DNA from 4 places in the Micromonospora sp. NBC_00821 genome. Region 3 is predicted to be linked to each of the others. Evidence: riboswitches for the same ligand, from Rfam matches in the RefSeq annotation. Region 3 holds a riboswitch; each other region holds the start of a gene.

Region 1 (7,764 bases), 3.2 Mb from region 3:
TTCGTTCGGCCCACTGAGGATGCTCACCGAGGCCTGCAGGCCCTCGCCGAGGGCGAGGTTGTACAGCTCGTCGATCTCGTGCCGGCTCAGCGGCTGCCCAGGCACGTCGGCGATCTCCTGCCGGGAGCCGTCGCGGCGATCGTGCACGTACCCGCCGCTGCCCGAGTCACGGACCACCACCTTGAGGTCCACGCCCTCACTGACCAGCAGTGGCTCCAGCACCTGGCCGATCTCCCCGCCGAGGGCGGCGCAGAGCACCACGTCGACTCCGAGGGAGATCACCATCCGGGCCTGCCAGACGCCCTGCCCGCCAGGGTGCAGGTGCAGCTCGGGGTGGTCGTTGGGCTGGTCCACGGTCACCGTCAGCTGTGGAGTGGGCGCGAAGACCATCACGTGCCCACTCATCGGTCGTCGCCGTTCATGCTGGCCGCCCTCCGGCATCTTCGGGGAAGATTTCGCACTAACCGACCTTAATGGCGCAGGTGGTGGCAGGTCGTCGCATCGGCCGGGTCCGGCGCGGCGCCGAGGGCCCGGGGGCGTTGCCAGCCAGACATCGGTACGGGACGATCGAGCGACAAACGACGGCGGGAGACGGTGTGCGCAGCAGCGATACCTTCAGCTACACCGTCCAGGCCCGGTGCTCACCCGCCGAGGCGGCAGCGTTGCTCAGCGACCTGACCCGGCAGGGCGAGCTGCACCCGCTGATCGTCCGGGTCCGCCGGGTGCCGCCCCGGCCTGGCGCCCAGGCCAGCTACACGATCAACGACCGGTTGGCGGCCGGTCCGCTGCGCTTCCGGACCACCTACCACGCGGACGTGCTGATCAGCGAGGCCGACGAGATCGTCATGGTGGCCCGCCAGTGGCCGGCCACCACAGTGCGCAACCACACCCGGCTACGCGCCGAGCCGGACGGCCTGGTCCGCATCGACGTGGAGATCACCCTGACCGCGCCGACGCCGCTGTTCCGCTACGCGTTCCGCCAGGCCCAGGCCGCTCACCTAGCCCTAGCCACCCGGCTGGGCGCGGCCCTCGACCGCACCGGCACCCCGCCAAACCCGACCTGACCCGCGCCGCGTCGCCCCGCCCGCCGCCCCGCCGCCCCGCTGCGTCGATCTTGCAGTTTCGGTTGTCTATATCGGCGTAATGCCCCATATGTCGGGACAGTAAGTGCAAGATCGCGGAGCAGGGCAGATCGCTTGCGCTTGGTGCGACGTGCTCAGCGGGGGGTGGCGTCTAGATCGTGGTTGCTGCGCGATCACGGCTCGTGCGGGCCGGCCGGGTGGCGGGACGCCGGCCCCAGGGCTTGTAGGTGGACAGCACCGTCGCGATGATCATCAGGCTGGTCGACACCGCCGGCGCGATGACCAGGTCGGCGCGATCCCGGGCAGGCAGAGCTGCGCCGACCGCTCCGGCGTGGCGCAGGTTCGGGGTGAGCAGGAACAGCACCAGCCCGACCATCACAGTGGTGAGCACGAGCTTGACCAGCACCCAGCGGTGGCGCAGCAGGCCCCACGGGGTGAGCAGCGAGCTGGCGACCCCGATCAGCCAGACCAGGACGCTCAGCGGCGCGAACAGCACAGTGCCGACCAGGGCCGTGACCGGATAGACCACAGCCGGGTCGGCGCCCCGCTGGACGGCGATGCCGAGGGTGAGCAGCACCAGGTCGGCGCCGAGCCAGCCGAGCGAGGTGACGAGATGCAGGGTGAGCAGCGCCTTGCGGGTGGTGGGTCGGATCCGAGGCATACCGCGATGCTTCCCGCCGACCGCTGCCGGGTCGTCCGACGATCGACGACATCACGGGTACGCCCGGCGACGTAGCCCCGCCCCGGACACACGTGATGCCTGTGAGCCACCGGATGACTCACAGGCATCACGACGCGTGGGTCAGTAGACCGACAGGTGTACGTGGTTGGTGTGGTCGGTCGACGGGGTGCCCTGCGCCCCGCTGTACGACTTCCACCCGCTGCTGGGCAGCCAGATCTGCCTGTACCAGATCACGTAGAGCACGGCGAGCCGGTCGGCGTTGCGGATGAAGTACGCCGCCAGGTTGTTGCCGTACGTCTTGTCGCCGCCGGTGGCGTTCCCGCCGAAGCCGCCCTTCTGCGCCGCGAAGTCGCAGGCCCGGCCCTTCGGGTGTTCGCCGGAGCCGCTGGGGCGGTGGCACGAGACGTAGCGGGTGAATCCGGCGGCCTTGGCCTGGTTGAGCGCGTGCAGGGTGCGCGGGGTGATGCAGCCGTTGGCCGGCGTGGGGTCGTTGACGCTGCACGACTCGGAGGGCCAGGAGCCGTCGGAGTTGCGCGGTGCGGCCTTCGCGTTGGCGCTGGAGGTGCCCCGGTTGGAGCCGCCGTCGGCGGTGGTCTGCGGTTTGGGTGTGGTGGCCACTGTCAGGGCCCGTTCGGCCTGCTCCTTGCGCTTGGCCATCACCGCGACCTGCTTGCGTTGTTCGTTGATCTCGCCGTCCAGGGCGACCCGGGTGCGGTTGGCCTTGTCCTTGCTGTCCAGCAGGTCGCGCAGCACCCGGTCCTCGTTGGCCGCCACCGCGTCCAGCGCGGCCGCCCGGTCCATGAAGCCTTCCGGAGTGTTGCTGTTGAGCAGCGCCGACATCGCACCGAGCCGGCCGGTGCGGTACGCCACCTCGGCGATCTCGCCGACCTTGCCGTTGCGCTGGTCGATCTCACCCTCGATGGTCGTCAGCTGGGTGGCGAGTTGCTTCTGCCGTTGCACCGAGGTGTCCAGGGCGCGCTTCGCGTCCAGGTAGCCCTTGCTGGCCGCCTCGAGTTGGGCCCGCAACGCCGGGGTGCCGCCCTCCTCGTCGGAGTCGGGTGCGGCGGCCCGCAGGCCGGTCGGGGGAGCGGCCGAGGCGGTGCCGGCCGGAAGCGCGACGCCGAGGGCGAACATCGCGACGATCAGGGCCGCCAGTCGGGCGGCGGGTGGTCGTGCTGGTGCCACTGCGCATGTCCTTCCGTCAGCCGCCGACCGGGTTAGCTGACGGGTTCGGGACGGAAGATCCCTACCGCTGACGCGGATACACCCCAGGAACATGGTTCCCCGGTTCGCCCAGTTGGGCGATTAGGCGGCGACCGCCACCGGCGCCGGGAGGGCGCCGCCTGGTGGAGGCCGGGACCGAGCCTACCGGTGCGGGTGGGGCCGCTGCAGCCGATGTGACGGACGGTGCGTGCGTCACCACGGAAAATTACGGATCCGTCACCATTCGATGGAGCCACAGGCTCCAGAAGCGGCGCCGGGCTCAATCTGCAACGTCGCGTGCTCGATGCGGAAGTCGTCGTGCAGGGCCGTACGCGCCGCGGTGAGCACCGCGCCGACCTCCGCGCCGGGTGCCATGGTCAGGTGGGCGGAGGCCACCTCCATGCCCGAGGTGAGCGTCCAGACGTGCAGGTCGTGCACCTCGACGACACCGGGAACGGCGGCGAGCCGGTCGTGCACGGCGGTCACCTGGAGGTGCTCCGGGGCGGCCTGCACCAGGATGCGGATGGCGGCGCGGGCCAGCCGCCAGGTGCGCGGCAGGATGAAAACGCCGATGGCGACCGCGACCAGGGGGTCGGCCCACCACCAGTCGGTGACGGTGATGAGCAGCGCCGCGCCGATGACGCCGAGCGAGCCGAGCAGGTCACCGAGCACCTCCAGGTAGGCGCCCTGGAGGTTGATGCTCTCGCGGGCCCCGGCGCGCAGCAGCGCGAAGGCGGCGATGTTCGCGAGTAGGCCGAGCACGGCCACCGCGAGCATCGGGCCGGCGATGACCTGGTGCGGGTCGCCGAAACGGCGGATCGCCTCGATCACCACGTAGATCGCGACGCCGGAGAGTAGGACGGCGTTGGCCAGCGCGGCGAGCACCTCGAGCCGGTAGAGCCCGAAGGTGCGCTGCGGGTCGCCGGTCGCCCGCCGGGTCGCCGTGATGGCGGCGAGCGCCATCCCGATGCCGAGCACGTCGGTGAACATGTGCCCGGCGTCGGAGAGCAGGGCGAGCGAGCCGGTGTGCAGGGCGGCCACCGCCTCGACCACCATCAGGGTGGCGAGCAACCCGAACGCCGCCCAGAGTCGACCTCGGTGCTGGTGTGCGGCATTGGCGACGGACCCATGGTGGTGGTCATGACCTGCGCCCACGAGAACCACCTTCCGCCGCTGGTCGGGACCCGGTCAAATGTATGCTCACATCGCTATGTGTGCAAGTGTACGGGCAGCGCCGTCCGCTGGTGGCGCTCCGCACACGTCAGCCGGTCGGGTCGATGGTGGTGAGACGCTGGGTGGCCCGGGAAAGCGCCACGTACAGGGTGCGCACCCCGGCACCCGGATCTGCCCGGATCTCGCTCGGGGCGACCAGCACCACCCCGTCGTACTCCATGCCCTTGGCCTCCAGGCTGGTCACCACCTGCAACCTCGGCGCGCCGAGCGCGCCCAGCCACCCGGCGACCTCGTCCCGGCGGGGGACCGGCGTGATCACCCCGACCGTGCCCTCCACCTCGGCCAGCAGGCCGGCGGCGGCCTCCACCGTCGCGGTCTCCAACCCCGTCGCGGGCACCACCAGCTCCACCGGCTCGACCCCGGTGGAGCGGACGGCGGTCGGCAGCGGCAGGTCCGGGTAGAGCCGACGGATCTCCGCCGCCGCCACCGCGAAGATCTCCGCCGAGTTGCGGTAGTTGGTGGTGAGCGTGAAGTCGTGTCGCTTGCGCCGGCCCAGCGCCTGGTCGCGGGCCCGGTCCAGCTCCTCCGGATCGCCGGTCCACGCGGTCTGCGCGGGGTCGCCCACCACGGTCCAGGAGGCCAGTCGGCCGCGTCGACCGATCATCCGCCACTGCATCGGCGAGACGTCCTGCGCCTCGTCCACCACCACGTGCGCGTACTCCCGGTAGTCCTCCGGGCGTTCCCGGGCCGCCGCGCGGGCGGCCCGCTGCCGTTCGCCGAGCGTGCTCAGCTCACGGACGCCGCCGGCGAGCTGGAACGGATCGCGTCGCGCGCGGGCCGGCTGCGCGGGCTTACCGAGCAACGCGTCCAACTCGTCAAGCAGCGCCACGTCGGCGATGGTCAGCCCGGCCGAGTCCAGGTTCCGGTACGCGGCGTTGAGCAGCCGGATCTCCGCCGAGGAGAGGATCCCCCCGGCGTACCGGCGCAGCCGGTCCGGCTGCGCCAGCCAGCCGAGCACGTGCCGGGGGTGCAGCCGAGGCCACCACGCCTTGAGGAACTCCCGGAACTCCGACCGTTCGGCGATCTCCGCCTCGAAGGCCGGTTGCTCCGGCAGCCGACCGCTGCTCAGCTCACGGGCCTGCGCCCAGAGCGCGGCGAACACCCCGTCGAAACCGGCCCGGCGCACCTCGTTGCGTCGTGCGCCGCGTTGCAGCGCGCGATCCCGGATTCGGTCCAGCGCGGCCCGGTCCAACCGCAGCAGCGTGCCGCGGTAGAGCAGCCGCAGCTCACCCGGGCCGCCCGGCACCGCGTCGCGGGCCGCCCGCTCCAACACCCGGCGCATCCGCAGCGAGCCCTTCACCGCCGCCACCTCGGGCGGGTCGGGGCGGGTGGCAGTCATCCCCGGGAAGAGGGTGCCCAGCGAGTGCAGGGTCGCGGTGTCCTCACCGAGCGACGGCAGCACGGAACCGATGTACTCGACGAAGACCGACGACGGGCCGACCACCAGGATGCCGCCGCCGGCGTAGCGGCTGCGGTCGGAGTACAGCAGGAACGCGGCCCGGTGCAGGGCGACAGCGGTCTTGCCCGTGCCGGGGCCGCCCGCGACGATCGTCACGCCGGAACCGGGCGAGCGGATCGCCTCGTCCTGCTCCCGCTGGATGGTCGCCACGATGTCGCGCATGCCCCGGCCGGTGGCCTTGGACAGGGTGGCCAGCAACGCGCCGTCACCGACGACAGTCATCCCCTCCGGGGCGGCCGTCGGGTCCAGCAGGTCGTCCTCGATCCGGGTGACCCGCTCGGCGCGGGACTGGATGGTGCGGCGCCGCACCACGTCCAGCGGCTGTGCCGGGGTGGCCTGGTAGAAGGCGGCTGCGGCCGGCGCGCGCCAGTCGACGACGAGCGTGACAGCGTTCTCGTCGCGGATCCCCAGTCGCCCGACGTGCAGCACCTGACGGTCGCGCAGGTCCAGCCGACCGAAGACCAGCCCCTCGTGCTCGGCGTCCAGGGTGTGTCGCCGCTGCGCCGCGTGGAAGACCATCGCGTCGCGCTCGACCAGGGCGCCGTGCGTGCCCACCCGAGCCATCCGGTAGCCGTCACGCTCGGCGCGGACGGCCGACTGCCGCAGTTCGGCCAGTCGGGCGTACACCCGGTCGAGGTGTCGTTGCTCGACGGCGATCTCCTGCTCCAGGCCGGTCTGGTCGGTCAACGCACGCTCCTTCAGAGGTCGCCGGCAGGCGGCGGGAACCGCGCGGGCCAACCGAGAAGAGTACGGCCCTGGGCCCGACCCGCCGCGCCCGAGGTGCGCGAACGTGCTCAGGCACCCGCCTCGGCGGGGGCCGTGCCACGGTGAGTCGGCGGCGGTGCGCCACGGTGAGTCGGCGGCGATTCGGCGAGCACCCGTCGCAGCACGCCGCCGAGCGCGGCGTTGACCTCGTCCGGACGCTCCATCATCAGCATGTGCCCGGCACCCGGGCAGACGGTCAGCTCGGTGGCCGGCAGGGCCGCCGCGATCGACTCGGCGCACGGCGGTGGGGTCAGCCGGTCCCGGTCGCCGACCAGGGCGGCGGCCGGCAGGTGGGCCAACGCGGCGAGGGTGTCCAGTCGGTGCTGGGTGCCGATGGAGGCGCGGAACCCGCCGATCGAGCGCAGCGAGGCCCGAGCCACCGCCGACGTCACCAGGCGGATGTCGGCCGGCTCGCAGCGGTCACCGAAGAGCATCCACCGGATGCTCGGTTGCAGCGCGTTCAGCAGCGCCCGGGGCGCACGCCACGAGCCACACCGGGCCAGCACCCCGGCGCCGGTCGTCTCGGCCAACCGGATCAACCGGGCGATCCGCGGCGAGAGCCCGTAGACGGTGTGCGTGTGGCCCTCGGCGGTGGTCGAGACGAAGACCAGGCCGGCGGTACGGGCGGCGAAGTGCGCGGGGTGGCGGTGCGCGTACTCCATGATCGTCATGCCGCCCATCGAGTGCCCGACCAGCACCACCGGGCCGGTCGGCGCGACCGCGTCGATCACCGCGGCCAGGTCGTCACCCAACTGGGCGACTGTGGCCGTGGGCAGCGCCATGCAACTCGACCGACCGTGCCCCCGTGCGTCGTAGGCGACCACCCGCACCGCATCGCCGAACGGCGGTGCCGTGAGCGCGTCGACCTGCCGGTGCCAGGCACGCCCGTCCAGCGTCCAGCCGTGCAGCAGGATGGCGGTGACCTGGGCGTCCGTTGGACCCGTCGCCTCGACGTTGAGCCGTACGCCGTCCGGCAGACCGACCTCGAACCGCTCCGGCATCGCCACACCTCCCCAGGGCCGCCCAGTACCACCAGCACCTCCGATACCCGGCGGTAACACCGGCTACCCGCCATGACACCACGCCAATCGCGCCGTGCCGAAGATTCCCGACCTCGCCCGTGCCGGACGGCGGCGGGCCAAGCTGGACGGCATGGGGTCGTCGGGAGCGCCCATGGGTGCGACGTCGGGGCAGGGGCGGCAGGCCGGCGGCACACCCCGCGCCGCGCTGGCCGACCTGCTCGCCGGCAATCGGCGGTTCGTCAGCGGCCAGCCGGTGCACGGACACGACGTTACGGCCGCCGCCGCGGCCTCCGGCGACCAGCAGCCGTACGCGGTGGT
Region 2 (7,764 bases), 2.2 Mb from region 3:
GCAGCAGGTCGAAGTAGTGCGTCCAGTCCCAGTACGGGCCCGGATCCCAGTGCATTCCCCGCACGGTCGAGGGGATGGTGCCGGGCACGTTGTCGTGACCGATGATGTGTTGCCGGTCCAGTGGGATGCCCAGCCGCAGCGCCAGGTGCCGGACCAGCTTCGCCGAGGTCCGGTACATCGCCTCGGTGTACCAGGTGCCCTGCGCCGCGAAGCCCTCGTGTTCCAACCCGATCGACTTCGCGTTGACGTACCAGTTGCCGGCGTGCCAGCCGACGTCCTTGGTCTTCACGTGCTGGGCGATGTGCCCGTCGACCGAGCGCAGCGAGTAGTGCCAGCTCACGTAGGTCGGGTCCTGGACCAGTTGCAGGGTGGTGGCCCAACTCGCCTCGGTGTCGTGGATGACTATGTACTCGATCTTCTGCCGCGTGGGCCGGTCGGAGAGGTCGTGGTTGCCGTAGTCCCCGTCGCCGAACGCCTCGTAGGGCGCCGGGATCCACTCGCAGGAGATGGTGCGCGGGCACTCCACCCCGTCCGGGCGGGCCAGGCGGCGCAGACCCAGCCGGTCCAGCCAGGAACGCTCCGGCCGTACCGCGCGGGCCAGCAGGGTGATCCGCTGGCCGTCGTCGGTCACCCGGGCCTCGCCCGCGCCGATGGTGGTGAAGACCTCGTCGGCGAAGGCCGCGGCGGCGTCGGCGCTGTCCGCGCCCGAGTAGCGGGCCACCGCGCCGTACCAGGCCGCCGGGTCGGTGTCCGCGCCGACCGGCGCGCCCAGATCCCTCTGGTACGCGCTCAGCAGCGCGGCCCCACCCCGGATGTTGAGGCCCGCGTCGGTGCGCAGTGCCTCGGGAGTGGCGCCGGTCAGCGTGGCGGCGGCGTCGACGGTCTGCAACGCGGCGGTGGACGGCGCGGGTGCCTCGACCGGTCGGGGCGCGGGCACTCGGGCGGGACGGGAGTCGTCGCCGCGTGGGTCCTCGACGCCGGCGTCGTGGTGGCCGCGCCCGGGTAGGGCGGCCACGTGCCGCGCGTCGGTCAGGTGCATCGGACCGTAGCCGCCACTGGTGCTCGGCGTGCCGGCGTTGGTGTCCCAACGGGACTGCAGGTAGGAGACGCCGAGCAGCACGACGGCCGGCACGCCGTACTCGAGGGCCGCTGCGGCGTACTGCTGCTGGCGGTCGGTGCTGGGCGCGGCGGCGGCCGGGCCGACGGAGAGTGGCACGGTGGTCGCGGCGGCAACCACTGTGGCGGCGAGCAGCGCGCGCCAGCCGGTCGACAGGGTTGGATGGTGCATCGAACCCCCTAGATTCTCGCGGAGTGAGGTCAGGTCACCATCGCGCCGTCCGGGAGGTCACGTCAATACCTTTCTATCTATCGAAGTGGATGGAAAGAATTCTTCACACACTGTCGGTGACGTCGTCCAATCCGTACGGAGTGTCACCGCCGCACGGGTTGCGGATCGGTAACAGGCGTCTCTACTCTGGTCATTTGTCGGCCCGACAGCAGCTCCGCCCAACCTGGGCGGTAACGGACCGACACCGCCGAGTCGTTTCCGAGCGAACCGGGGACCCAGGTCCCTCGGGGTGAATCCGCAGCCATTGCGGTAGGGCGCCGACTTCCCGCCCGAACCCGTCAGCTAACCCGGTAGGCGGTCAGGAAGAAGGAGTACGGAACCCCGGTGGCACTCCATGCCCCGCGGCCGTCGTCCGAGCGGTCGGCATCAGCCGGCCCGGCGTCGATAGTGCCGCGCCCACGCTGGTCCCGCTTCACCACCGCACTCGCCGCGCTGGCCGGCATCGCCGTCGTTCTGACCGGCAGTGCCACTGCGGCCCACGCCGACCCGTCCGTCGCCGAGATCGAGCGCCAGATCGACGCCGACTGGAACAAGCTCGAACCGATCATCGAACGGCACAACGCCACCCGCATCGACCTCGCCGCGAAGCGCAAGCAGGCAGACGCGCTGGCCGCCCGGATCACTCCGCTCGAGCGCCAGGTCGACGCCGCTATGAACAAGGTCAGCGCCCTGGCCGTACGCGCCTACAAGGGTGAGAACGTCTCGACAGTCAACGCCGTGCTGGGCAGCCGGTCGCCCAGCGAGGTGGTCGGCCAGCTCGAAATGCTCGACCGCTTCGCGCACAACCAGCAGAAGGACGTACGCCAGGTGGCCGACCTGCGCGACCAGTTGGCCGCGCAGAAGGCGCCACTGGACGAGATGGTGGCCCAGCTGACCCGCACGGAAGCTCAGCTGGCGGCGAAGAAGAAGCAGATCAACGACGAGATCGACCGCCTGCAGAAGCTGCGCCTCAAGGTGTACGGCAGCGGCGGCGGCGGTCCGCTGCGCCCGGCGCCCTGCCCGGGCAGCTACCCCGGAGGCGGCGCGGGCACCGCTGTCAAGTTCGCCTGCGCGCAGATCGGCAAGCCCTACGTCTGGGGTGCCGAGGGCCCGAACTCGTACGACTGCTCAGGGCTGATGCTGGCCGCCTGGGCGAAGGCCGGCGTGTCGCTGCCGCACAACGCCGCCGCGCAGAGCCGGGTGACCAAGAACGTCAGCAAGGGCGACCTGCGCCCCGGCGACCTGGTCTTCTACTACAGCGACATCCACCACGTCGGCATGTACGTCGGCGGCGGCTGGGTGGTGCACGCCTCGCAGGCCGGTCAGCCGGTCAAGATGAAGAAGGTCGACGACGGCCCGATCCACAGCTACGGCCGTCCAGGCTGACAGTGAGTCATCGAAGGGCCCGTCGCGATTCCGTCGCGGCGGGCCCTCGTCGTCTCGGTCCTGGCTGCTGAACCTCAGCGTGTTGGCCAGGTGCGCCAGTGCTGCCAGGCGCGGCTGGGTGTCGGCCCCCGCTGGCCCTGGTAGCGCGACCCGTAGACCACCGAGCCGTACGGGTGCTCAGCCGGCGAGGAGAGCCGGAAGATGCAGAGCTGCCCAATCTTCATGCCCGGCCAGAGGGTGATCGGCAGGTTCGCCACGTTCGAGAGTTCCAGCGTCACGTGACCGGAGAAGCCCGGGTCGATGAAGCCGGCGGTGGAGTGCGTGAGCAGGCCGAGCCGGCCCAGGGAGCTCTTGCCCTCAAGTCGGCCGGCGAGCTGGTCGCCCAGCGAGATGACCTCCAGCGTCGAGGCGAGCACGAACTCCCCCGGGTGCAGCACGAACGGCTCGCCGTCGGGGACCTCGACCGCCGAGGTCAGGTCGTCCTGCTGCATCGCGGGATCGATGTGGGTGTAGAGGTGGTTGTTGAAGACCCGGAACAGCCGGTCGAGTCGGACGTCGATGCTGGACGGTTGGACCAGGGTGGGCTCGAACGGCTCCAAGCCCAGCGTGCCGGCCTTGATCTCGGAGACCAGGTCGCGGTCGGAGAGCAGCATCGGACCACCATAGCCGCGTTGCCAAAAGTGGCCGGATTCGGTGCCGGTGACCAGCGCGTCGAGGTCGCTGCTCGTACATTTGTTCGATAGAATGCCCACATGGCTTCCTGGTCCGAATTCGCCGCCGACGAGCCCCGACTCGCCGACGGGATCCGCGTTCTCCTCCAGCAATACGGGCCGGGCTTCGGCTATCTGGCCACGGTCCGTGCCGACGGCGGGCCCCGCGTCCATCCGGTCTCTCCGGTCATCACCGCCGAGGGGCTGTTCTGCTTCATCATCGACTCGCCCAAGCGCCGCGACCTCGAACGTGACGGCCGTTACGCGCTGCACTCGTTCCCTGCCGAGGAGAGCGACGACGAGGCGTACGTGGCGGGGCACGCCCGTCCGGTGACCGATCCGATCCGGGTGGCGCAGTTGGCGCAGAGCGCCCGGGCCGAGCCGCAGGTCGACTGGCGGCTCTTCGAGTTCACAGTCGACGTGGCCATGCTCACCCGCCGCGAGCAGCACATCGCGGGCATTCCGGGCCTCGCACCGAGTCGGCCGGCCGTTCGGGTCTGGCTCGACCCAAACGCCCCGTTGGCGGTGGCAGCGCCCCTCGCCGTCCCGCAGGCGCGCCCGACCCGCCTCAGCCGTGACGTCCAGTGCACTGCCGCCTGACCACCGCCGGCAGATCACCGGTGCCGGCTCCGTCGTAACGGAGTCGGCACCGGGTCGTACGCACCGGCCCGGCACCCTGCCGCCCGCGGTGATCAACTCGACTTCAAGGAAGTCGCGGTGTCCCAGCGCTCCGGATGCCCCGACTTCCGGAAAGCCGAGTGGATCAACCCCGTACGGAGGGGTACGCGGACACCTGCGGCCGGCGGGGGTACCTGGGTGCACGGGCTCGACGACTCGGGTACAGTGGTGCCGCTTGCGGGTGTAGTTCAATGGCAGAACATCAGCTTCCCAAGCTGACAGTGCGGGTTCGATTCCCGTCACCCGCTCCACTGCGAAGGCCCTGCCCAGGACGTGAGTCCCGGCCAGGGCCTTCGACGTTCACGGTCAAACGATCAGGCGCGTGTCATCAGCCGCTGCTTTTCCAGGTCGTCAAGTCCCCTCGAAGCCCCGGTACGTTCCGGACTCGTCGGCGGCGTCGGCGAACTCGGCGAAGTCCATGTTGGCGATGGTGAGGTTGGCCGAGACGTCCGGATACCAGCGGGGCGGCACGTGGAAGGTGCGACCGGGCTCGCGGCTTAGGTCGACGGCGAGCAGCGGGCGTTCGACGTCGATCATCGTGGCCGCGTCGGCCACGAACAGGTAAGGGAGCCAGTCTTCATCACTGATGGGGGCGTTCGCGTCGATCAGCTGCTTGACGGTCGCCTTGCTGTAGGCGGGATCGTCGACGAAGGTCGCGCTGTAGTAGCAGTCCCACCGGCGAAACTCTTCCTTGACGGCCTCCCACGTGCTGTCGTCGGTGAAGTCGGTCCGGAGCACAAGCGATGCGAGGTCGTCGGGTTGCGGCAGAGGGGGCACGACGAAGATCCTCCACCCCGCCAGGCCCTATCGGTAGTCGGCGAAGATGCGACGTTGCACGCCGTCGACGGTGACCGGGCCGCCGTGGGGGAGAACCCACTGTGGTCTGGTGTGGCCGAACGGAACCCCGACGCAGATGACCGCCTCGGGGTTGTAGCGGGTCACCACGTCGACGACAGTGTCGCGCTGCTGCTCGCGAAGTCGCGCACGATCCTCGGCCGGGGGTCGACGGGTGTGGTCGGAGACCGGCGGACGGGCGACCAGGACCGCGTCGACGGCGCTGAGAAGACCGCGTTCACCCAGTGACCGGACGATCCAGCCAACCTCGCGGGCGGGGAGAAGCTCCTCCGACGTCTCGATGATCAACACTCCGCCGTGCAGGACCTCCGGCGGAAACGGGAAGCGTCCCGCCGTCAGGATCCACTGGATGACTTCCAGGCAGCCACCCCAGGTGGGGCCGGTGACCGCGCGGGACGGCCCGTGCCAGCTCCACGGCTCCGTCGGTTCGCGCTCGCCGAACGACTTCAACGCCTGGGGATCTGCCCAGTCGATGCCGACGTCCTCGGACTCACCCGGGTCGGTGATCTCCAGTCGTTCCCCGGTGAGCAACGCCGCTCGCAGTGACCGGACGTGGATGTCGTCGACGGCAGGCCCGGGGCCGAGGTGCACCTGGGAGGACCCGCCGTAGAAGCTGGCGATGCCGAGGCCCCAGAGCCAGTGGTGCAGGTTGGTGTTGTCGCTGGTGCCGAGGAACGGCTTCGGGTCGGCTCGGGCCAGGTCGGCGTCCAAGTGGGGGATGACGGTGATCTGGTCGTCGCCGCCGACGACGGCGAGAATGCCGCGTACCTGGGGGTCCGCGAAGGCGGCGTTGATGTCCGCCGCCCGCGCTGCCGCGCTCGCGCCCACCTGGCGGGTGGTGGGGTATTCGACCGGAACGAGGCCGGTCAGGTCGGCGAGCCGTCGCATGGCCTGCTCGTGGATCCCGGGATAGGCACCGGCCGCGGCGAAGGACGGTGAGAGGACCGCGAGGTGGTCCCCCGGGCGTGCCTTCCGAGGACTAACAAGCTCATGCTCCATGTCGAGATCCAACAGGTGCGTGAGCCCGTACGCATCTCAATTCGAGGGCTGTGGACGCGCACGCCCGAGGCGTTTCAGCACCAGCGTGTGACATGCGTAGATCGTTCTTTCGGCGGCGAAGTAGGGCTCGGCCGCCTCCAGTCGGGGCACCTCCACGCCCAGCCTGCGCCTCCGCCAGGGTGTCGCGACAGACCGCGCGCAGCTCCTCGGGGTTGGCGTGGGCCTCCATGACCAGGCGCATCGGCGGGAAGTGCCTGAACAGCCGGGCCATTGCCGGTGCTGCCAGCCAGACGGGCGCGGTGAACGGAAGTAGCTCGCCGCGGTGCCGCCGCAGATCGACGCCGCGAGCCTCGACGGGCCGCAGGAGTTCGCGGGTGGCAAGGATCGCTTCGCGTACGTTGCCGGGCGTCAGCTTGGACAACGAGCCCAGCTTCAGGCTCTGCGTGTGCGGGCCTGCGTTCTGAACGAAGTGGATCGACAGCCAGCCACGGAAGTCGGAGTTAACGTGGCCCTGTGTCGATCCAACAGCTGCGCTCAGGTGGAAGCCCGGAACTCCTGATGGCGTCGCAGGAGTTCCCGTAGTGCGTTGATCTCGGCAGCCAGTGCGGCCTGCCCCTGCTCGGTGATCCTGATCCAGGTCTTGGGCCGGCGGCCGTGGTAGCCCCGTTCGATCTGGATCAGGTCGGCCTCCTCCAGCACGGCGAGGTGTCGGGAGAGGTTGCCGGCGGTGAGTTCGAGGGCGTCGCGCAGGTAGGCGACCTCCACCCGTTCGGCCTCCGCCGCGATGGTGAGGATGCCGAGCCGGTTGCGTTGGTGGACGGTGTCGCTGAGCCCGTTCGTCGGGTGACCGCCGTTGCCGGTGCCGGCGGCCTCTGCGTTGCTGCTCACGCCGGCCTCTTGATCGTGTTGAGGAGGGCGATGCCGCCGCCGACGAGCAGGATCGGTGCGGGCAGCAGGGCCGCCAGTAGGAAGCTGTGGCGGTTCAGGTCCCCGGGCTGGAAGTTGGCGGTCTGGAAGTAGATGTTCACGAGGACGACCGCCGCGGCGTAGACCACGGCCACGACCGTCAGGCCACGACTGCGTTCCAGTCGAGCCAGGACCAGTAGCCCCACCGCGATGACCAGGTGCGGGATCATTCCGCGATCGGAGATGCCCAGCAGCGGTGTGGTCACCCAGCCGGTCGCGTTCGAGATCACCGTCGCCGTGTTGAGCAACAGGTACCGCAGCACGATCGGCAGCACGAGCCCGACGAGGGTGCCCACGATGCCGGCGATGACGTACGGCCGAGCCGGTGTCTGGACGCCCACCCGCACACCATGCCACCGGTACCACCAGAGGCTGAGCAGGTAGCCGCCGATGAGCGCCGCCAGCCAGTACCAGCCGAGGGTCGCCGAGCGTTCGAGGAAGTCCCCGCCGAGGCCGGTCAGTGCGGGGTTGTCCTGCCCGACACGCATGCCGAGCGGATCGGTCGACTCGACGTACAGGGGTGCGGCTGCCGCCGTCAGGAGGCCGAGCAGCAGCAGCGGCAGCCAGTAGGCGTTGCGGACGGCCCGGGTACGCCGCTGGAGGGCGGTCACCGAGGCCAGCAGCTCTCCGGGTGTGCTGCCGCTGTTCGGCGCGGTGCTCGATCGGTCCGTCACTGTGACCTCCAGGCTGCTGCGCGGATCTGCACTGCCAATAGGTTTGCATCGCAAATCATTCTGCGCAAGTGTTCCAGCGAAGTGACGACATCCGCGGGGATCGACCGTGGTAGTTCCTGCCGGGCCTCGGCAGCGGCTAGGGTCCGGCTTGGAGGTGGTCCGTGTTCAC
Region 3 (7,764 bases):
CCGGCCCTGCCCCGGCTGCCCTCGCTGACCGGACTGCGGTGGATCGCCGCTCTGCTGGTCTTCGGCTTCCATGCCGGCACCATGCGGATCATCGCCGAGCCGGACTACAAGGCCGTCATCGACGCACTGTTCACCCTCGGCCTCTCCGGGGTGCAGTTCTTCTTCATCCTCAGCGGTTTCGTGCTGGTCTGGTCGGCCCGCGAGGGGGACTCCCGGCGTACCTTCTGGCGGCGACGGATCGCCAAGATCTACCCGAACCACCTGGTGCTGTTCGCGGCGACGCTGGTGGTCGCCTGGTGGTTCGCCGACCCGGTCCTGCCGGCGGCGGCGTTGGAGAACCTGCTGCTGTTGCAGGCGTGGGACCCCCGGCCGGGTTGGTTCTACAGCATCAACACCGTCAGCTGGTCGCTGTCCTGCGAGTTCTTCTTCTACCTGTGTCTGCCGCTGGCGCTGCCGCTGCTGCGCCGGGCCCGACCGAAGCTGCTCTGGGCGCTGATCGTCGCGCTGCCGCTGCTGATCCTCGCGCTCTGGCCGGCGCAGGAGCTGGTGCCGGAGGTGAGCCGCTGGTGGTTCACCCAGATATTCCCGCCGGTACGGTCGCTGGAGTTCTGGCTGGGCGCGGTGGCTGCCGAGTTGATGCGCCGGGGGCTGTGGCGCGGTCCCGGTCTGAGGGTGGCCAGCGGGATCTTCCTGGTCACCTGGGTGGCGGCAGCGCAGTGGATCCGTGCCGAGTTGTGGACCACGCTGCTCGCGGTCGCGTACCTGTTGGTGATCACCGCCGCTGCGGACGCGGACGTGCGGGGTCGGCGCTCGCCGTGGCGGTCCCGGCCGCTGGTCTGGCTCGGTGAGGTCTCGTTCGCCTTCTACCTGGTGCACGTGCTGGTGATGACGAGCGTGCTGCGCTGGAGCGGCACCTGGGGGATCGGCTTCGCGGGCTGGCGTGGCCCGGCCGTGGTGCTCGGCTTCCTGGCGGCGAACCTGATCCTCGCCGGGCTGCTGCACCGCTTCGTCGAAACCCCGATGATGCGCCGGCTCGCGCCGCGCCGTGCGGCCCGTCCGGCGCCCGTCCCCCGACAACGGGCGGCCGGCGGCGACGACGCTCGGGATCCCGGAAGCAGCGCCCGCGACGGGGCCGACGGGGCCAGCCAGGCCGGCGACGGCGACGCTCGGGATCCCGGAAGCAGCGCCAACGGCACTGTCGACGGACCTGCCGACGAGGTCGGTCAGGCTGACGGTCGATCACCGTACGTCGACCTGCGCTGACAACGTCCACCCTGGTCAACGGGGTCGGCGCGGCGTGATCCGACACGCCCGTGGTCGGTGCGCCCGGGTCGGCGCGACGGTAGCGTTGGGGCGTGCTTCCGGTCGCGTTCACCTGTCCGCTGTGGTGGGTGGCGCGCTGGGCGACTCGGGTGCTGACCAGCCTCGCCGTCGTCGCGGCCCTGGCGCTCGGCGCAGGCCCGGCCACGGCCGTCACGCCAACACCCGGCCCGGTGCCGACGTCGAGCGCCGTGCCGGCCTCGGCCGCCGCCGGGTCGCTGGCGGCTTCCTCCCGGCACTCCTGGGCATCCAGCGCGGCCCGCCCGGCCGCGGCGACACCGCCGGAAGCCGCAGAGGAGTCGGCCCCGACCTGGTCGGTCCACACGCCGGTGGCGCTCTTCGGTGATCAGGGCACCATGGCGGCCGTCGTGCTGCCGGTCGGCGCGGCCGAATCTGACCGGCTGCCCCTCGTCGACGGTACGGGCGGTCGGGCTTCGCGGGCCCCACCCGCGCGCTGAGCCACCGGGACGACCGTCCCGCCACAGCGCCCTGTCGACACACCCGCTCCCTGACCCGCCGACCCGTGGCCCACAGTGGCCCGCTGATCGGCGCGGCTCCCCATCGCACTGCTCTCTCCCCGAGGTGCCGACCATGGAGACCGTCGTCTTCTACCAGTTCGTGACCGAGATGCCGCAGGCCGCCGCCATCTGGTCGACGCTGTTCCTGCTGACCCTGGGCCTGCTCACCGTGCTGGCCGCCCGCCCCGAACGGGACCTCCCCACTGACGACCCGCTCCCGGCCGGGCCCACTCGTCGGGAGCTGGCCGCCGCCGAGGCTGTCGACCTGCGCCGCTACGCCGAGGAGGTGGCCGTCGCCGCGGCCCGTGCGGCCATCACCGCCAAGCGGCGGCGCGCCGCCTGGCTGACCGCTCAGGAGCAGATGGAGCAGGCCTGGACCGGGTACGACGAGGCGGACACCGCCGCGCGTCGCTTCGCCGGCGCCGGGGCGCTGCCTACCCCGCAGACCTCGCACACCCCCGCCGAGTACGCCGCCCGGGAACGCTATCTGCACCGGGCGGCGATGGCGGCGTACTGGCGGGGCGACCTGACCATGGCGCAGCTGGGCGACGTGTTCGGGCACCGGCGCGGCTGGGATCCCCGGCGACACCCGGTCGAGCAGGAGGTGCTGATCAGCCGGGTGGTCCGCGATGCGCGGCTGGCCGACTACCAGGTGGCCGCCGACAGTGAGCGGGTCGCCTGGCGCGACGCGGAGTTGGCCGCCTCCTCGGCCCGTGCCCTCGCCGAGGAGGCGTACGCGGCGGCGGCCCGGCTCCGCCCGATCCTGGTCCCCGCGCGCCGCACCGTGGCCGGGGCGTTGCGTCCCGCCGTCGTGGCACTGTGGCGCCCGGCCCGGGTGGGTTGAGCCCAATCCGTGATGTGAGGCCGGTCACCCAATCGGAAAATCCGACGTCCGACGCGTTCGGTGGGATTGTTCCCGCGATTGTGGCCGCGTTCTTTACGGCCTGTCCGGTTGTCGCCCGTAGGCGTCACCGTAACCGGTTGTCCCATCGAGTCACGTCAGCGGCAATACGCGCAGAGATTGTCGCGCCAATTGGGGTTTACGCAGGTGAACCTTGCTTGGCAGGGCGTTGAGACGCCAGTAGTGTCGTCCCGTCCGGTGCGGTAACCGATCGCAAGACGCGACGCCGCATCGACCCGCTTAATCGTGATCAACGAACCGGGGACCCACCAGTAAGTCCGGGGTGAATCCGCGAGCCACGGCCCGCGGTAGGGCGTCTTCCCGCCCGAATCCGTCAGCTAACCCGGTAGGCGGTGTCGGAAGGAGTCCCATCCTCGTGCAGCACCTTTCCACCCCTCGGCTGTTCCCTCGCCTCCACGGCGCGGCGGTGCACCCGCTCATTCGTCCCGTGACGGTGAGCTGACCCCCGGGTCATCGCCTTCCCCGCCCGGCCGCGCCGGGCGTTCCCCTGAGCGGTTCACCATCCGCGGACCACGGTCCGCGCGCTGGCGCCTGCCCGGATACCGGTCCGGCCCCGGTGTGCCGCTCTCCCCCCGATCCGTGGAGGACCCCGTGAAGCACACCCTGCAGCGTCAGCTCCGCCGCCTCGCCACCGAGCGCCCGTACCAGATCGTCGCCGCCTCCGCCGCTGCCCTCGCGATCGCCACCACCACCGGCGCCCTGCTCACCACTGCCGACGAAGCCCCGGCCGGCCAGCGCACCGCGACCACTGTCGCCGAGATGCGCAGCGACCTCACCGCCTCCCGCGGCGAGGCTCGGGACGCGTCCCCCTCGGCCAGCGCCGCGCCGACCACTGCCGCGCCGGCCACCAGCGCCGCGTCGCCCGCCGCCAAGGCCAGCAGCAACCCGGACCTCACCCGGAAGCCGGAGCGGCCGAAGCCGCCCGCGACCAAGGTGCTCGACTACGACTACGAGGCGCAGAACACCTACTACAACTGCGGCCCGGCTGCCACCCGGAACGCGCTCAGCGCCGCCGGCATCGACCGCACCCAGGAGGACCTCGGCGCCGAGCTGGGCACCACCGAGATGGGCACCAACTCGGCCGAGGACACCACCCGGGTGCTCAACGCCGAGGTGAAGGGCTCCCCGTACCGGACCCGGATGTTCCCCGGAGCGCCCAGCCCGGCCCAGATGGACCGGCTCCAGGCCGACGTGGTGAAGGCCATCACCGACGGTCGGGGCGTGGTGGCGAACGTCGTCGGGGACGCCACCGACACCGACGGCGGCTGGCACTCCTACGGCGGCGGGCACTACATCGCCGTCGTGGGCTACAAGGACAACGGCCGCACCGTTCGGATCGCCGACTCGGCGAACCCGGCCGACCCGTCGTACTGGATCACCACGATCGACCTGGCCAACTGGATCACCAGCCGGGGCTACTCCGCCTGACCCGGGCACGCTGACCGCCGCGGGCGCCGTCCTCCACAAGGGGCCGGCGCCCGCGGCGTTTGTGCGCGCGGTCCGGCGTCGACGGCTCTCGTACCCGACAGTGAACCGTGGGAGACTGCGGCCGTGGTGGAGAAAACGGGTGGTCACGTCGGCCGCAGGCGGGTCCTGCTGCTGCTGCACGGCATGGGAGCGACCGGGGACGTGTGGTTGCCCTGGGCCCCGTACCTTGAGCAGCACTGGCCCGGTCGGTGGCTGGCACCGGACCTCGCCGGCCACGGCTGGGCGTCGCCGCTGCCGTCGTACTCCTTCCCGGGCTTCGCTCAGCAGATCGCGCAGGCCCTCGCCCCCGATGACCGGCTGGTAGTGCTCGGGCACTCACTGGGTGGGGTGGTCGGCCTGGTGCTTGCCGCCCGCGACGCCGGAACGCCGGTGGACGCGGTGGTCGGGCTGGGCATCAAGGCACTCTGGTCACCCGCTGAGCTGGCCCGCGCCGCCGAGGTGGCCGCCCGACCGGTGAGCTGGTTCGCCAGCCGCACCGAGGCGGCGCGCCGCTACCTGCGGGTCTCCGGGCTGGCCGGCCTGGTCCCGCCGGATGATCCGGTGGTGGACGCCGGGCTGCGCCAGGTCGACGGCCGGTGGCGCCTCGCCATGGACCCGGCCGCCTTCGCCGTCGGCGAGCCCGACCTGGCCGCGCTCCTGGCGGCGACCGACGTGCCGGTGGTGCTGGCGCGCGGGGAGAACGACCCGATGGTCACCGACGAACAGCTCAAGGAGTACGGCGTACCGGTGGCCACGCTTCCGGGTCTCGGGCACAACGCGCACGTGGAGGACCCGGCGGCGGTGCTGGCGCTGCTCGACCCGTACCGCTGATTCGGTTACGCCGGTGTGGACGCGGCCAGTGTCTGGGCCGGTGTCAGCTCCCGGCGGGCGGCGGTCAGGAACGCCTCGGCGTACGCCTCGGCCGGGAAGTCACCCAGGTAGTGGCGGCGGGTGGCCCAGCGAGCCTCGGCCAGCGGGTCGGTGTCCAGCAGGGCGGTCAGCACCTCGTCCACGTTGGACATGTCCCGACGCAGCACGTAACCCGACCCGGCCAGCGGGAACCGCTCCACGAACCGGTCGCCCTCGTCGCCCATGTCGGTGACCGCGTACGGCTTTCCGGAGTAGAGGAAGTCCGAGATCACGCCGGACACGTCGGAGACCAGCGCGTCGGCGGAGTTGACGCACTCGGTCAGACTCAGCTCCCGAGCCGCCGCGCCGACCACGTGCTGGCGGCCGGTGCGGGCCCGGTCGGCGACGAGCAGTTCGGTCAGGCGGCCCAGTTGGCGGGCCGATGCCGGGTTCTGCGTGGTGTACGGGTGGGCTCGCAGAATCACCGTCGCGCCGCGCTCCAACAGTCGGCGCAGCAGGCTTTCGGCCACCGGCAGCGAGCAGTAGTCGGCGTCGGCGTGGTGCCCGGTCCAGGTCGGCGTGTAGAGCACGGTCGGGTGCGCCAACCCTCGTGCGGGCTCCGGGCGTACCTCGATCGACTCGACCTGCGGGCGACCCACCACCACGAACTTGTCAGTCGGGATCTGCACTCCGGCGCGGGCGTACCTGTCGATCGCCGCCTGCCCGGCCACGAAGATCCGGTCGAAGATCCCCGACACCGGGTTGGCGCTCGGCGCCTTGTCGCTGTCGCCGTGGTGCAGCTGGATGTGGGTGAGCTGGGTGAAGCGGACGCAGTGGCTGTTCTTCGCACCGTGGTTGACGTAGAACGCCGCCCGCAGGCTCGGCACCAACGCCTCGTCCATCGCCCCCAGGGTGGGGCAGTAGACCACCGGCGCGTCGGTGGCCGCCGCGATCGGGGCCAGGAACTCCGGCTCACGCAGCACGACCAGGAACGGCCGGCCGATCCGTTGCAGGTACGGCAGCCACATGGTGACCTGGTATTCCGAGCCCGGAGGCGCGGAGAAGTAGAGCAGGAACTCCGGCTGGTGCCGGCGCAGCGCTGCGGCCACCGACCCGCCACCGGCGCGCGGCCGGAACCGTCGCCGGGCCAGGTCCAGCGCGACCGCACCGGCGCCCGCGCCGACCAGCAGGCTGGCGGCCAGCGCCACACCGGCCGGGAGGGCGAGCGTGGCGGCGAGCGCCAGGGCGGCGAGCAGCCCGAGCAGGGCCGTGCCGAGTTGGTCGGCGATCAGCGGCGTCCAGGCGCGTACCGGCAGATTGGCAGTTCGGATCTCCAGACCGCCGGCGGTGCGCAGCGGCCCCACCAGCAGCACCAGCCCCAGCAGGACCAGCCCGGTGGCGACCAGCGCGAGGTTGAGCCCGTCGTCCAGCCGCCGGGAGTAACCGACCAGGATCGCCGCGGCGATCAACGCGGTCTCCGCCACCAGGTCGGCGCTGGGCCGGATCCGCTGCTCAGCGGCCGAGGCGGCCAGCGCGGCGACGGCCAACGCCAGCCCCCAGCCGGTGGCGCCGGTCAGCGCCAGCACGACGAAGGCCAGCACGGCCAACCCGGTGGTCAGGCACCGGGCGGCCAGCTTTCGGACCAGGTCGCCGCGCAATGTCGCTCCGTTCGTGGTTCGGCAGCCGTCGGCGTCAGTTGGCGGACGTCGCGCCGGCCGGTGCCTCGACCCGACCCGACCCGGACTGCGCCGGCACGCTCGGCGTGGGCCCGTCGCCGGGTGCCCGGCGTACGTCGATCACCTGACCGGTCAGGTCGGAGATCAGCACGTCCAGCGACGACTGGGCGACGGCCTCCGCGGCGAGCAGGGTGTGCTCCGGCTCCTCGCCGAAGGCCCGCGTCCGCATCGGGGTGGCGGTGCGCTCCGGGTTGATGCAGTTGACGCGCACGCCCACGTCGGCCCACTCGTCGGCGAGCGCCTGGGTCAGGTTGACCAGGGCGGCCTTGGTGGCCGAGTAGAGCGCGTAGCGGGCCCGGCCCCGGGTGTAGGAGCTGGACGTGTAGAGCAGCAACTGGCCCTTGGTCTGCTGGAGGTACGGGAGGGCCTGGCGGGCGATGGTCACCGGGCCGACGAAGTTGACCTGGAGCAGCCGGTCCATGGTCTCCTCGTCCATTTCGGCGAGGGCGCCCTTCTCCAGGATGCCGGCGGTCACCACCACGTGGTCGATCCGGCCGGTGGCCTCGAAGGCGGTCGTCAGCGCGGCCTCGACGTCATTGGCCCGCTCCACGTGGGTGCCGGTGCTGGAACGGCTGAACGGGAAGACCTGGGCACCGTAGCGGCGGGCCAGCTCGGTCAACTCGTGGCCGATGCCGTAGCTGCCGCCGAACACCACGATGGTGCGGCCGGTCAGCTCCTCGCTGTAGCTGCGGTGGTCGGTCAGTCGGGGGGCCTGCGCGGCGGCGAGCTGGAAGAGCTTGTCCGCCAGGTGCACGTCGACCGGGTGGGTGACCTTGATGTTCTCGTCCGAACCGTCGATCACCTTGATCGGGGTGCCGGGAAGGTAGCGCAGCACCACGCCACAGTCGTCGGTGGCGGCGAAGTCCGGGTCGTCCTCGGCGATCTGGTACGCCGCCCGGATCGTGGGGGAGCGGAACGCCTGCGGGGTCTGACCACGGCGAAGCCGAGAGCG
Region 4 (7,764 bases), 1.8 Mb from region 3:
ACCAGGATGCCGGGCACCGGGCCGCCGTGGCCGACGGGCAACACCCGTTCGCGGTGATCGTCGGCTGCTCCGACTCGCGGCTGGCTGCCGAGATCATCTTCGACCGGGGTCTGGGCGACCTGTTCGTGGTTCGCACCGCCGGGCACACCGCCGGCCCCGAGGTGCTCGGCAGCGTCGAGTACGCGGTGACAGTGCTCGGCACCCCGCTGGTGGTGGTGCTCGGCCACGACTCGTGTGGTGCGGTGCAGGCCGCCCGGGAGTCCGCCGCGACCGGTACCGCACCGAGTGGGCATCTGCGCGCGGTGGTCGACGCCGTGCTGCCCAGTCTGCGCCGCGCCGCGTCCGAGGGCGTTGACGACATCGACGGCATCGTGGACATCCACATCGCCCAGACCGTCGAGACGTTGCTCGGGCAGTCGCCCGTGCTGGCCGACGAGGTGGCGCTGGGACGCTGTGCGGTGGTGGGGGTGTCCTACCGGCTCGCCGCCGGAGCCGTGCGCCCGGTGGCCGCGGTGCCGGCCGGCTTCGCGACGGTGGAGACCCCGGCCTCGACCGAGTCGACCGACCCGGCCGCGCCTGCCACCGTTTGACGCGTCGAGGGCCGCTCCGCGTGACGCGGAACGGCCCTCGACGGGGATCGTGCGGGTCAGAGCAGCGACATGTGGACGTGGTCGGTGTGGTTCGACGGCCCGCTGTACGAACTCCAGCCGGTGGCCGGGAACCAGATCTGCCGGTTCCAGATCACGTAGTAGATGCCGAGCCGGTCGGCGTTACGGATGAGGAACGCGGCGACGTTGTTGCCGTACGTCCGGGTGTCGTTGTTGTGCCACGGGGAGAACCCGCTCTTCTGCAGCGACCAGTCGCAGGCGCGGCCCTTCGGGTGCTCCCACGGACCGCCGGGGCGGTAGCAGCCGACGAACCGGTTGAAGCCGGCCGCCTTGACCTCCTTGTACGCGTGCAGCGTGCGCGGCGTGACGCAGCCGGACGTGGTGGGGTCGTTCTCGCTGCACGACTGGGGCTTCCAGTCACCGTCGGCAGTGCGACCCGGGCCAATCTTCGCGACCTTGGAGGTGGCATCCACCAGGCCGCCGGTGAAACCCTTGCCGCCGACGAGGGAGAGCGCCTTGTCGGCCTCGCTCTTGCGCTTCGCCATCAGGGCGGTCTGCTTCTGCTGCTCGCGGACCTCCGTGTCGAGGGCCAGCTTGGCCTGCTCGGCGCGGGCCTTCACCTCGTTGACCTCGGAGAGCTTCTTCTCGTTGACCATGTTTATCTCGTCGAGCAGCCCGGCGCGCTGGACGAACGAGTCGGGAGCGTCGCTCTCCAGCAGCATCGCGACCGCGCCGATCCGGCCGGTCCGGTACGCCTGGGCGGCGATCTGCCCGACCTGCGGCGCCAGCGCGTCCAGGTCGGCCTTGGCGCGGTTGACCTCCGCCGCCAACTCGCCCTGCCGCTTCTTGGATTTGTCCAGCTTGGACTTCGCGGCGGAGTAGTCGCGGTTGGCCTGCTCGATGACGTCGTTGAGCAGCTTGGGCTCGCCGTCCTCCTCGTGCCCGGACGGTGTGGGGTTCGTCGGGGCGGCGTGCGCCGGGAGCGGCCCGGCGAGCACGGTCAGTGCGGCGATCACGGCCACCACGGGTGTCAACCAGCGGCGTAGGGGTGCCGTCACAATGTTCCCTTCCGTCGACCGCCGACCGGGTTAGCTGACGGGTTCGGGGCGGAAGTGGCCCCTACCGCTGACGCGGATTCACCCCAGGCACCTGGGTCCCCGGCTCGCCGGTTGGCGATTGGGCGGTGGCACCGCAGGCGCCGCTTCGCGCCTTCATCGGTAACCGGCAGCGAGGTTACCCGAGAGTCGACCGGCTGAGCTATGCCTGGATGCCGACCAAAAGCGTCATTTCGCCATAGCGTTGAGTGACCAGTGGCGCGGTTCTCAGGGTGGATGCCCGATCTGGTCACGCTGAGGAGTGTCACCATGCCGTATCCGTGCTCCTGTTCGACTCCGGCCACCGGTCGGTGGCCTCGGATGGGGGTGCGGTCCGCGTCCGGTCCGGCTCGTCGGAGCCGGCCGTACGCGGTGAGCTGAGTGCGGCCAGAGCCTCGCTGCGGTCCGGCTGGGGCCGGGGCGCGGGAGCGCCGCTGGACGGCGTGGCATCGCCGCGCCCGGCGGCGGTCACCACCGCTGCCAGCCCGGTGGTCAACGGCACGGCGGCGATCAGACCGAGGGTGGCGACCGCGCTGCGGACGATCTCCTGCGCGAGGAACTCGCTGGTGAGGATCTGCCCGATCGGCCGCGAGTCGGCGGTGAGCAGGAGCAGCAGGGGCAGTGACGCGCCCGCGTACGCCAGCACGATGGTGTTGACGGTGGAGGCGATGTGCGCGCGGCCGACCCGGGTGGCCGCACGGTACAGCTGCAACCGGGTCAGCCCGGGGTTCGCGTTCGCCAGTTCGGTGACGGTGGCCGCCTGGGTGACCGTCACGTCGTCGAGCACCCCGAGCGATCCGATGATGATGCCGGCGAGTAGCAGACCGTGCAGGTCCACGTCGCCCTGGAACATCGACAGGGTGGTGGCGTCTTCGCTGCCGAAGCCGGTGAGGTGGGTCGCGGCCGTGGCGATGGTGGCGAGCACGCCGGTCAGCACCAGGCTGCCCAGGGTGCCGAGTACCGCGACCGAGGTCTGTGCGGTGACCCCGTGGGTCAGATAGAGCACCACGAACATGATCAGGGCCGCACCGACCACCGCCACCAGCAGCGGTGACCTGCCGGCGCTGATGCCCGGCAGCACGAAGGTGAGCAGGATGGCGAAGCTGGCGGCCAGCCCGGCGAGCGCTGCCAGACCTCGCCACCGCCCGAACGCGACGATCGCGGCCGCGAAGACCACCGCCAGCCACACCATCGGGGTGCCGCGTTGGTGCTCGGCGATGTTCCAGTTGCTGACCGTGGGATCGATCGGATCGGCCAGTTCGACCAGGACGACCTCGTCGCCGACCTCGACCCGGGGTGCGCCGGGCCCGTCGGGCACCGGTGTCCGTACCTGCTGGCCGGCGGTCGGCCCGTCGTCCACCCGGACGTCGACAGTGCCGCACCGCCCGTCGCCGACCCTCGGTGTGCCCTCCGGAACCGACGGTGCCGGCGGGCACGGCTCGCTCACCACCCGGGTGACGGTGCCGGGGTGGCGCGGCACGTCCGCGCCACCATCGGTCTGCGGTGACCCGCCGCGGGGCCAGAGCAGTAACGCGGCCAGCACGGTGGCGACGAAGAGGGGTACCACAGTCACGATGAGGATCCGTCGCACCCGTGGCGGGGCGGACGGAGCGGGGTGAGTGTGGTCGGCGGCCAAGGTGAGACTCCCAACGATCCGGTGCGGGATACGGGTCAGCGGGCCGAGCGGTTCACCGTGGCGGTGGAAACGCGGCGGACGGCGGGGCGGATCGCTGCCTGACGACCGCTTGATCACGGACGGTCAGTGCTCGGCCCGGTCGGCCGGGGACGACGCCACGACGGGGCGGCGCCGGTGCCCGACTGTGCAGCGGCATTCGGAGGGCCATCGTGGGAGATGCTAGCCAGCCCTCCTGGGGGTTGCAGGTCGTGGCGGAGTGTCGGGCGGCCGAACCGCTCGCGCGGCGGCCTCCGGGGCGGCATGTTGGAGCCATGCCCGCTCCGTCACCGCCCGACCCGGATCGCCAGCGACGCGCCGAGCCCATGCCGCACGGCAAGCACCCCGGGCACGCCGGGCACGACAAACACGCCGGGCACGACAAACACGCCGGGCACGATCCGGCGTTGTTCCGCCGCCGGTTCTGGGTCTGCCTGGTGTTGACCGTCCCGGTGGTGTTGACGAGTCGTCTCGTATCGGATCGGCTGGGCCTGACCGGGGACGACGGCCTCCCCGGCCAGGCCTGGGTGGGGCCGGTGCTCGGCTCGGTGGTGTTCTGGTGGGGCGGTTGGCCGTTCCTGGTCGGTGCGGTCAGGGAGGTGCGGGACCGGGCGCCCGGGATGATGCTGCTGGTCGCGATGGCGATCACCGTCGCGTACGCCGCGTCCCTGGCGACCAGCGTCGGCGCCTTCGACCTGGACTTCTGGTGGGAGTTGGCCGCGCTCGTCACCATCATGCTGCTCGGGCACTGGCAGGAGATGAAGGCCATCGGGCAGGCCCGGGGAGCGCTCGCGGCGCTCGCCGCGCTGTTGCCGGACGAGGCCGAACGGGTGGCGGCGGACGGGCGGGTCGAGGCGGTGCCGGTGACCGGTCTGCGGATCGGCGACGTGGTGCTGGTCCGGCCGGGGGGTCGGGTGCCGGCGGACGGCCGGGTCGTCGAGGGCGGCGCCGAGCTGGACGAGTCGATGATCACCGGGGAGTCGCGGCCGGTCGCCCGGTCGACGGGCGACCGGGTGGTGGCCGGCACCGTCGCCACCGACTCGGCGATCCGGGTGCGCGTCGAGGCGTTGGGTGAGCAGACCGCCCTCGCCGGCATCCAGCGGATGGTCGCGCAGGCCCAGGCTTCCGGTGGACGGGCCCAACTGTTGGCCGACCGGTTCGCCGCCGCGCTGTTCTACCTGGCCACCGGCACCGCCGTGCTGACCGTGCTGGTCTGGACCGCGCTCGGTCAGCCGGACGAGGCGGTGGTCCGTGCGGTCACCGTCCTGGTGATCGCCTGCCCGCACGCGCTGGGTCTCGCCATCCCGCTGGTCGTCGCGCTCTCCACAGCGCTCGCCGCGCGGTCCGGGATCCTGGTCAAGGACCGGTTGGCCCTGGAACGGATGCGGACCGTCGGCGCGGTGCTCTTCGACAAGACCGGCACGCTGACCCGGGGCGAGCACGGGGTGACCGACCTGGTGGCGGCGTCCGGCGTCGAGCGGGACGAGGTGCTGCGGATCGCGGCCGGTGTCGAGTCGGAGAGCGAACACCCGTTGGCCAGGGCGATAGTGGCGGCCGCCGGGAGCGCCGGGCCGGCCCGGGCGGCCGGGTTCCGGTCGCTGCCGGGCCGCGGTGTGCAGGCGACAATCGACGGTACGGAGTACGCGGTGGGCGGGCCGGCGCTGCTGCGCGAGCTGGGCCTTCGGCTCCCGGCGGAGCTGGAGGCCGCGACCGGGCGGTGGTCGGCGCGGGGTGCCGCGGTGTTGCACCTGGTGCGGCTGCCGGACGCCGTGCTCGGTGCGTTCGCGTTGACCGACGAGGTGCGTCCGGAGGCCCGGCGCGCCGTCGACGAGCTGCGTGCCGAGGGTGTCCGCACCATCGCCATGATCACTGGTGACGCCCGGCCGGTGGCCGAGGCGGTCGCCGCCGACCTGGGCTTCCGACCTGGCGTCGACGAGGTCTTCGCCGAGGTGCTGCCGGCGGAGAAGGACGATCGGGTGGCCGAGCTCCAGCGGCGGGGGTTGGTAGTGGCGATGGTCGGTGACGGGGTGAACGACGCACCGGCGCTGGCCCGGGCGGACGTGGGGATCGCGATCGGCGCGGGCACCGATGTGGCCATCGAGTCCGCCGGGGTGGTGTTGGCATCCTCGGACCCGCGCGGGGTGGGGGCCGTGGTCCGGCTGTCCCGGGCGTCGTACCGGAAGATGCGACAGAACCTGGCCTGGGCGGCCGGCTACAACGTGGTGGCGCTGCCGCTGGCCGCCGGGGTGTTGGCCTGGGCCGGCGTGGCGTTGAGCCCGGCGCTGGCCGCGGTGCTGATGTCGGCGTCCACCATCGTGGTGGCGCTCAACGCGCAGTTGCTGCGCCGGGTCCGTCTCGACCCCGCGCCGGACTGAGCCCGCTCAGCCGCGCTTCATGAGCCGGCCGACCGCCGCCATCATCTCGGTGGCCATCTCGTCGGCCCGACCCTCGGCGGCGCCCTCGTGCATGCAGTGCCGGGCGTGCCCGTCGAGCAGCCCGAGGGCCACTTTGTCGAGGGCGGCCTGGATGGCCGAGATCTGGGTGAGCACGTCGATGCAGTAGCGGTCGTCGTCGACCATCTTCTCGATGCCCCGGACCTGCCCCTCGACGCGGCGGAGCCGCGCGAGCAGCTGGTCCTTGCTGGCGGTGTATCCGCGGATCGGGGTGGGTGCGGTCATGCCGACAAGGATAGCGTACCCCCAGGGGGTATGGTACGGTCGGTTCTGTTGAGATACCCCCACCGGGTACCGGTACCGCGAAGGAGACGATCCGATGGTCGACACGACGTACCAGGTTCAGGGCATGACCTGCGGGCACTGCGTCAGCGCGGTGAGCGCCGAGGTCGGTGCCATCGCGGGGGTGCGCGACGTCCAGGTCGACCTCGCGGCCGGCCGGGTCACCGTCAGCAGTGATCAGCCACTGGACACCGCTGTTGTCCGAGCCGCAGTCGACGAGGCCGGCTACGACCTCGTCGACGCGTGATCGGCGGGCCAGCGTGCGCACCGTGACGAGACTGGCCGGGTTCGCCGTCGGCCTGGCGGCGATCTTCGGCACGACGTACGGGGTCGGCCGGGTCGTCGACAGTGCCCCGGTGGTCGAGGGCCGACACGACGGCGATGCCGCCCATGCGACGGGCGAGCACGACGAGACGGCGGACCGGCTCCCCGGCGGGCTGCTCGTCTCCGACCGGGGCTACACCCTCGAACCGGTCGACGCCCCGGCCGGCGAGTTCGCCTTCCGGATCGCCGGCCCGAACGGCCGCCCGGTGACACGGTACGACGTGGCGCACGACAAGCAGATGCACCTGATCGTCGCCCGTCGGGACCTCTCCGGCTTCCGCCACGTCCACCCCGAGCTGGCCCCGGACGGCACCTGGCGGGTCGACACCCCGCTGGCCGGCCCCGGGCAGTGGCGGGCGTTCGCCGACTTCGCCCCGACCGGGGGTGAGCCGCTGACCCTCGGCGTGGACGTGACGGTCCCCGGCGAGTTGACCGAACGGCCGTTGCCCGCCCCGGCGACCAGCACCACGGTCGACGGCTACACGGTCACCCTGACCGGCACGCCGCAGCCCGGCCGCACGTCGCCGCTGACACTGACCGTCAGCCGGGCCGGGCAGCCGGTCACCGACCTGGAGCCCTACCTGGGCGCGTACGGGCACCTCGTGGCACTACGTCGGGGTGATCTGGCGTACCTGCACGTGCACCCGGACGGAACGCCCGGCGATGGGCGCACCCGGCCCGGTCCGGCCGTCACCTTCCTCGCCGAGGTGCCCTCGGCCGGCAGCTACCGGCTCTACCTCGACTTCCAACACGGCGGGCGGGTGCGCACCGCGGAGTTCACTGTGGTCGCCGGCACTGCCCCGACCCGAGACAACCCCACCCCGAGCGGGCCCGCACCGACCGGCGGGGCCGACCACGGCACCCCCGGGCACGGACACAACTGACGGGACCAGACGATGACCACCACCAGCAGACCGCTGCCCGAGGCGCCGAACCGGATCGAACTCGCGATCGGCGGAATGACCTGTGCCGCGTGCGCCGCCCGGATCGAGAAGAAGCTCAACCGGATGGACGGGGTGAGCGCCACCGTCAACTACGCCACCGAGAAGGCGACCGTCCGCTACGCCGACGGCGTCACGCCGGACGACCTGATCGGGACCGTGCAGAAGACCGGTTACACGGCGGCGTTGCCGGCCCCGCCCAGCGCCGAACCCCCGGTGGACCCGTTGCGGGGGCCGCGTACCCGGCTCTGGGTGTCGGTGGCCCTGAGCGTGCCGGTGGTCCTGCTGGCGATGGTCCCGGCCTGGCAGTTCGACTACTGGCAATGGTTGTCGCTGACCCTGGCCGCTCCGGTGGTGGTCTGGGGTGGGCTCCCGTTCCACCGGGCCGCC

What was found. Region 3 has a riboswitch for cyclic di-AMP ahead of OHB44_RS11625 (C39 family peptidase). Riboswitches for the same ligand answer to the same signal wherever they lie in the genome.
Region 1: another riboswitch for cyclic di-AMP. It lies ahead of OHB44_RS26270 (coiled-coil domain-containing protein); the one in region 3 lies ahead of OHB44_RS11625 (C39 family peptidase).
Region 2: another riboswitch for cyclic di-AMP. It lies ahead of OHB44_RS01390 (C40 family peptidase); the one in region 3 lies ahead of OHB44_RS11625 (C39 family peptidase).
Region 4: another riboswitch for cyclic di-AMP. It lies ahead of OHB44_RS03645 (coiled-coil domain-containing protein); the one in region 3 lies ahead of OHB44_RS11625 (C39 family peptidase).

What each region holds. Positions count from the first base shown of each region.
Region 1 covers NZ_CP108880.1:5,780,872-5,788,635, reverse strand. The annotation lists gene OHB44_RS26285 (1-phosphofructokinase family hexose kinase) at 1-405, opposite strand, end outside; gene OHB44_RS26280 (SRPBCC family protein) at 597-1,064, shown strand; gene OHB44_RS26275 (hypothetical protein) at 1,234-1,743, opposite strand; gene OHB44_RS26270 (coiled-coil domain-containing protein) at 1,885-2,949, opposite strand; cyclic di-AMP (ydaO/yuaA leader) riboswitch at 2,955-3,086, opposite strand; gene OHB44_RS26265 (cation diffusion facilitator family transporter) at 3,205-4,122, opposite strand; gene OHB44_RS26260 (HelD family protein) at 4,229-6,346, opposite strand; gene OHB44_RS26255 (alpha/beta fold hydrolase) at 6,454-7,425, opposite strand; gene OHB44_RS26250 (carbonic anhydrase) at 7,520-7,764, shown strand, end outside.
Region 2 covers NZ_CP108880.1:297,985-305,748, forward strand. The annotation lists gene OHB44_RS01385 (N-acetylmuramoyl-L-alanine amidase) at 1-1,288, opposite strand, end outside; cyclic di-AMP (ydaO/yuaA leader) riboswitch at 1,524-1,659, shown strand; gene OHB44_RS01390 (C40 family peptidase) at 1,673-2,713, shown strand; gene dcd (dCTP deaminase) at 2,788-3,366, opposite strand; gene OHB44_RS01400 (pyridoxamine 5'-phosphate oxidase family protein) at 3,466-4,023, shown strand; tRNA gene OHB44_RS01405 (tRNA-Gly) at 4,279-4,352, shown strand; gene OHB44_RS01410 (DUF6924 domain-containing protein) at 4,453-4,878, opposite strand; gene OHB44_RS01415 (LD-carboxypeptidase) at 4,906-5,844, opposite strand; gene OHB44_RS01420 (transcriptional regulator) at 6,490-6,843, opposite strand; gene OHB44_RS01425 (hypothetical protein) at 6,840-7,595, opposite strand.
Region 3 covers NZ_CP108880.1:2,545,806-2,553,569, forward strand. The annotation lists gene OHB44_RS11610 (acyltransferase family protein) at 1-1,263, shown strand, start outside; gene OHB44_RS11615 (hypothetical protein) at 1,356-1,778, shown strand; gene OHB44_RS11620 (hypothetical protein) at 1,912-2,682, shown strand; cyclic di-AMP (ydaO/yuaA leader) riboswitch at 2,967-3,107, shown strand; gene OHB44_RS11625 (C39 family peptidase) at 3,340-4,188, shown strand; gene OHB44_RS11630 (alpha/beta fold hydrolase) at 4,312-5,058, shown strand; gene OHB44_RS11635 (CDP-glycerol glycerophosphotransferase family protein) at 5,064-6,734, opposite strand; gene OHB44_RS11640 (bifunctional cytidylyltransferase/SDR family oxidoreductase) at 6,769-7,764, opposite strand, start outside.
Region 4 covers NZ_CP108880.1:768,790-776,553, forward strand. The annotation lists gene OHB44_RS03640 (carbonic anhydrase) at 1-590, shown strand, start outside; gene OHB44_RS03645 (coiled-coil domain-containing protein) at 647-1,666, opposite strand; cyclic di-AMP (ydaO/yuaA leader) riboswitch at 1,671-1,801, opposite strand; gene OHB44_RS03650 (YibE/F family protein) at 1,968-3,338, opposite strand; gene OHB44_RS03655 (heavy metal translocating P-type ATPase) at 3,701-5,749, shown strand; gene OHB44_RS03660 (metal-sensitive transcriptional regulator) at 5,756-6,052, opposite strand; gene OHB44_RS03665 (heavy-metal-associated domain-containing protein) at 6,147-6,356, shown strand; gene OHB44_RS03670 (hypothetical protein) at 6,370-7,317, shown strand; gene OHB44_RS03675 (heavy metal translocating P-type ATPase) at 7,330-7,764, shown strand, end outside.